Linked DNA regions of Pseudovibrio sp. Tun.PSC04-5.I4. The protein of the gene in region 1 interacts with the protein of each later gene in a pairwise test. Links are inferred from orthologs where the notes say so. Each region holds a gene or a part of one and is shown in the gene's direction. Other genes may lie near its edges.

Evidence for each region. The genes of interacting proteins can lie anywhere in the genome.
Region 2: the proteins of BLS62_RS19730 (region 1) and ccmE interact in binary tests that used the Escherichia coli proteins (3 or more experiments, as listed by UniProt). The link is inferred for Pseudovibrio sp. Tun.PSC04-5.I4 from one-to-one orthologs.

What each region holds. Positions count from the first base shown.
Region 1 is NZ_FNLB01000006.1:3,117,037-3,119,952, forward strand. The notes cover bases 1-2,915. They hold BLS62_RS19730 (heme ABC transporter permease), read left to right. Parts: upstream 1-1,025; coding sequence 1,026-1,805; downstream 1,806-2,915. Other genes in these bases: ccmA (heme ABC exporter ATP-binding protein CcmA), read left to right, coding at 1-176; ccmB (heme exporter protein CcmB), read left to right, coding at 179-847; ccmD (heme exporter protein CcmD), read left to right, coding at 1,821-2,042; BLS62_RS19740 (DsbE family thiol:disulfide interchange protein), read left to right, coding at 2,060-2,638; BLS62_RS19745 (DUF1223 domain-containing protein), read left to right, coding at 2,770-2,915. Outside these bases: more of BLS62_RS19745, read left to right, coding at 2,916-2,916. UniProt on the Escherichia coli protein: Required for the export of heme to the periplasm for the biogenesis of c-type cytochromes.
Region 2 is NZ_FNLB01000006.1:811,605-814,356, forward strand. The notes cover bases 1-2,751. They hold ccmE (cytochrome c maturation protein CcmE), read left to right. Parts: upstream 1-1,014; coding sequence 1,015-1,488; downstream 1,489-2,751. Other genes in these bases: ccmI (c-type cytochrome biogenesis protein CcmI), read left to right, coding at 1-934; BLS62_RS08840 (heme lyase CcmF/NrfE family subunit), read left to right, coding at 1,551-2,751. Also shown: more of BLS62_RS08840, read left to right, coding at 2,752-2,752. UniProt on the Escherichia coli protein: Heme chaperone required for the biogenesis of c-type cytochromes. Transiently binds heme delivered by CcmC and transfers the heme to apo-cytochromes in a process facilitated by CcmF and CcmH.

The sequences.
Region 1 (2,916 bases):
TCGGGTTGATTGCGGATCACATTCACGCAGGTGGTCTTGTTATGGCGGCAACGCATTTACCTTTGAACCTCCCGAACACCAAGTTTTTGCAGCTTTCTGCAGTGACCACAGAGAGTGAGCATATGTTTGCTGAGGCGGATCCTTACTTTGACCAGGACGAGCAGGGTGAGGACTGATCATGGGTTGGATGAAAAGCTTATTTATCCGCGAGTATCAGTTAGCTAACCGCGTTGGTGGTGGTGCTCTGATTGGTGTTCTGTTCTTCCTCGCGGTGGTGACGATTTTCCCATTCGGCGTTGGCCCGGATATGGTTTTACTGGCGCGAATTGGGGCTGCGATCCTTTGGATCGGTGCATTGTTGGCGACCCTGTTGGGGCTGGATCGTTTGTTTCAGGCTGATCGTGAAGACGGCACTCTGGAACTGTTGATTATGTCGGGCCGGTCTTTGGAACTTGTGGTTCTTATCAAGTGTGTTGCACACTGGACCGCAACGGGTCTTCCGCTCGTGCTTGCAACGCCTGTTTTGTCGCTCTTTGTTGGGCTCGATTTTCAGGCGATTGTTTCGGTTACGCTAACGTTGTTGGTCGGCGCTCCTGCACTGACGCTGCTTGGTGCGGTCGGGGCGGGTGTTACCGTCTCTATGCGGCGGGGCGGAGTGTTGCTTTCCATTCTGGTTATTCCGCTGGCAATTCCGATCCTCATTTTCGGTGTGAGTGCGGCGACGGCAGCATCTATGGATACTAATAACTTTCTGGTTCCGTTCCTGTTCTTGTGTGCCTTAACGTTGTTTGGATTGGTTGTCGGGCCGCTTGCAGCAGCAGCAGCGCTACGTATTTCCGGTGATTAACTTAAAGGGATCTGAGTTGGTAGAAAAAATCTACTCAGCTAAATCTTTGTAAATTAGCGAAAAAACCGTGCAATCTCGCGGATGTGATGTCGCGAATTGCGTATAATCAAAGACTGTGATGGGTCCGTGACACTATGTACACATTGATGCCCCGTCATTCTCAGTTTAGAACGGCTCTATGACCTTATACGATCTTGCAAACCCAACCCGGTTCCTGAAGCTTGTGAAAGCTGTGCTTCCATGGCTTATCGTAGCGACGGTCACTGCTCTGGCAGTTGGCTTGTACTTCGCGTTTTTCGTGGCTCCTGAGGATTATCAGCAAGGCCAGACTGTTCGAATTATGTTCGTGCATGTGCCTGCTGCCCAGCTTGCTATGATGTGTTATGCGATGATGGCGCTTTCCTCCGTTGGTTCATTGGTCTGGAAACATCCGCTAGCTGATGTCTCAGCGAAAGCCTCTGCTCCGATTGGTGCTGCTTTTACCTTCCTTGCTTTGTTCTCCGGCGCTGTCTGGGGCAAGCCAATGTGGGGCACATTCTGGGTTTGGGATGCGCGCCTGACTTCCTTCCTTGTGCTGCTGATTATGTACCTTGGTATTATCGCGCTGTGGAAGGCGATTGAGGATCCGATCAAAGCTGCGAAGGTCAACGCTATCATCACGCTGGTTGGCGTGATCAACGTGGTCATCATCAAGTTCTCTGTTGAGTGGTGGAACACGCTGCACCAGCCGTCGAGCCTTATTCGTGCTAATGGTCCTGCAATTCACTCCTCCATTCTTATACCGCTCGGATTGATGGCTCTGGCCTTCATCCTCCTGTTTTTGACACTGCATTTGATGAGCATGCGTAACGAGATTATGCGCCGTCGTATCAGAGCAATGCGGATGCGTGCAGCATCTGTTGCGCCAGCAGTTTCCAGCAGTTCTATTTCTGGTACTGCACCAGCGGGTGGGAGGTAAGTCGCTATGGAATTTATGGATTTCGGTCGTCACGCGGGTTACGTCTTTGCTGCCTACGGTATGGCTGCGGTGGTTATTGCTGCACTTATCGTCTGGGTACGTACAGATAAAACCCGGCTTGAAGGCGAGATGCATGCCTTGGAAGCAAGTGGCATTCGTCGTCGTTCAGCAAGGCGCGCAGCACCTGCTGTTAGCCAAGTGGTCTCCGCCGAAAACAAAGATGATAGTGGGAAATAAGCATAATGGAATCCGGAATGGATGAAGAAAAGAAGTCAGGCGTTTCTCCGCTATTCCTTCTTCCGCTGATTATTGTTGTCGTGCTTGCCATTTTGTTTGCAGCAATGATGTTTTCAGATCGTGACCCAAAGCAGTTGCCTTCAGCTTTGATTGATAAGCCCGCTCCCGAGTTTAATCTTGGTCCGGTTGTTGGGCTTATGGAAAACGGAAAGCAAGTTCCGGGATTCCAGCGTAGCGATCTGGTGGGTAAGGTTAGTGTTGTAAACGTGTTTGCCTCTTGGTGTGCGCCATGTCGCGTTGAGCACAAGTATCTGATGGATCTTGCCAAGGATGATCGCTTCCAGATTGCAGGCCTGAATTACAAAGACACTAACGAGAAAGCGCGCCGGTTCCTTGGTGAACTGGGTAATCCTTACGATCGCGTTGGCTTTGATGGTGGACGCGCGGGTATCGAATGGGGCGTTTACGGTGTGCCGGAAACATTCATCATCGATGAAAAAGCGCAAATCCGCTATAAGTTTATTGGACCATTGAGTGAAGCAACATACCGCGATGTCTTCCTTCCTGAACTTGAAAAAGTGTTGAATAAAAAGTAAGTAAATTCCCATATTAAGGGCTGCGCGACCGAATTTTCAGGGGCTCACTGGGAAGTGATTCCACAGTTATCTGGTTTTTGTTTAGGTTAAGCCTGCTTCAGCGATGACTTAAATAATTACGAAGGACCGATATGCGGTGGTTTTCCTCAAATAGTCTGACAGGTCTTCTTTTCGCAACGGGGATAGGCTTTGCGTCTACCCTGTCTGCCCAGGCTGGCTACCCGAAAGCTGTGATTGAACTGTTTACCAGTCAGGGTTGTTCTTCTTGCCCTCCTGCT
Region 2 (2,752 bases), 2.3 Mb from region 1 along the record:
AAACCAGGGAGGTCATACCTCGGCTCCCTCTAAGTTTCGCATGCGATTGGTCCAGCTTACGGTGATTATACTGATGCCATTGGCTGCCCTTGGTATGTATTTGCAATTTGGCTCTCCTGAGGTGCCAGACCAACCACGCGCAGAGCGTTTGGTCGCACAATCAGGGCAAGCCGATTTGCGGGTGCTCATTGCGCGCACTGAAGACCATTTGCAGGAAAATCCGAAGGATGGTCAGGGCTGGGCAGTCATCGCTCCAGTCTACATGCGCACCGGGCAGTTTGAGAAAGCGCGCCGCGCCTACGCCAATGCGTTGCAACAGTATTCTGAAAATACTGAGCTGATGGTTGGATGGGCAGAAGCCAGCATTTTTGCCAACAACGGGCAGGTCAGCGAAGAAATTGAAAAGGTATTGCGGAGGATCAACCTCGCGCAGCCTGAAATGCTTCAACCTTACTATTATCTGGCCATGGCGATGGGCCAAAAAGGTCAGCTTAATAAGGCTCTGGACGCGTGGAATGCCCTACTGAGAAGTGCAGACCCAACAGCGCCTTGGATAGATGCTGCCAAAGCTCAACGCGATGAACTGATCGCACAAGGTGCCGTCGCATCAAGCAAAATTCCTGAGCTTTCTGCCGCAGCGCAACAACCAGCCAGCCCAACAGCTGAGGAAGTCAGTGCAGCATCGCAAATGAGCGCAGATGACCGCAAAGACATGATCAACCAAATGGTTGTTCAGCTGAATGAGCGTTTAACGGAAGAGGGTGGTTCAGCTGCCGAATGGGCACGATTGATCCAGTCTCGGATTATTCTTGGCGAACAGGTAAAGGCGATCAAAACAGTTGCCCGCGCCAAGGAAAACCTGAAAGACGATGCTGCTGGTCTGAAACAGATCAACCAGCTGGCGGCGAGTTTGAAGTTAACACCTGCCAAATGAGGCAGATAGCATAAATGCTGCGACCAGCTTGAAAAACCTAGTGGCTCAGAGTTGGCAACGTATCTTTGGAACTGGCAAAAATGACACGTAAACAGAAAAGACTCGGCCTCATTGGTCTTGCAGGATTGGTGCTGACGTCAGCCGTCGGCTTGGTTCTTTATGGACTTTCCAGCAGCGTGACCTATTTCCAAAGCCCAAGCGATATTGCTGAACAGCAGATAGCTGTTGGGCAGAGAATTCGTCTTGGTGGTTTGGTGGAAGATGATTCCGTCGATAAAAGTGCTGGCTCCATAATTCTGTTTCGCGTAACCGATCAGGCTGAAACTGTTCCGGTGTTCTTTAAAGGTATTTTGCCAGATCTGTTCCGCGAAGGGCAGGGCATCATCGCCGAAGGTTTTATGGATGAAAAAGGCGTCTTCAATGCCGATTTGGTTCTAGCCAAGCACGATGAGAGCTACATGCCTAAGGAAGTCTATGAGTCACTCAAAGACGAGGGACATTGGATGGAAGAAGAGCAGGCCGCAGTCACCGACCAGAGTTCCAAAATAAATTAATCAAAGTCAGCCCACAACCGGGCCGGAAGTACAGCACCTGAAATGGACTGTAGGAAAACGCAATGATAATTGAAATTGGCCACTATGCGCTCATTCTTGCATTGGTAGTCGCAGCGATTCAATCAGTCTTTCCAGTGTGGGGAGCCGTTCATTCAGATCACCGTCTGATGGGAATGGCGCCTGGCCTTGCAATACTTATGTTCCTTCTGGTTTGCGTTTCCTTTGGCGCATTAACCTGGGCCTATTTGTCCTCTGACTTCTCACTGCTGAATACCTATCAGAATTCGTATAGTGATAAGCCGTTGATCTATAAAATCTCCGGCGTCTGGGGGAACCATGAGGGCTCCATTCTGCTCTGGGTGCTCATTCTTACGTTGTTTGGCGCGCTCGTTGCTGTGTTCTCCCGCAACATTCCTCAACAATTGAGAGCCGCAACACTCGGCGCTCAGGGTTGGGTATCCTTCGCATTCCTTCTGTTTGTTATTGTTGCATCAAATCCGTTCATACGCATTAGCCCGGCTCCGTTACAAGGCACCGGCCTGAACCCAATGCTGCAGGATGTGGGTTTGGCTATACACCCGCCAATCCTTTACATCGGTTATGTTGGCTTCTCCATCGTGTTCGCGTTCGCAGCCGCAGCCCTTATTCTTGGCAAGCTTGATGCCGCATGGGCGCGTTGGGTGCGTCCTTGGATTCTCGTCAGTTGGTCCTTCCTCACCCTCGGCATCGCAATGGGTTCTTATTGGGCTTATTACGAGCTCGGTTGGGGTGGCTGGTGGTTCTGGGATCCGGTTGAAAACGCATCCTTTATGCCATGGTTGACCGGTACCGCCCTGTTGCACTCCGCAATTGTTATGGAGCGCCGTGATGCGCTCAAAGTCTGGACAGTCTTCCTTGCACTTCTGACATTTTCGTTGTCGCTGCTTGGTACCTTCCTCGTCCGTTCTGGTGTCCTGACCTCTGTTCACGCGTTTGCAGTTGATCCAGCTCGTGGTGTCTTTATTCTGGCTATCCTCCTCATCTTCGTAGGTGGATCTCTGGCTTTGTTCGCATGGCGTGCGCCTCTGCTACGTCAGGGTGGTTTGTTCTCTCCCATCAGCCGTGAAGGCGCGTTGGTGCTCAACAACTTGTTCCTTACAACGGCTTGTGCAGCTGTGTTTGTTGGAACGCTCTATCCGCTGGTCCTTGAAGCCTTCTCTGGCAGTAAGATTTCTGTAGGCGCACCATTTTTCAACCTGACATTCGGCCCGATCATGGTGCCCGT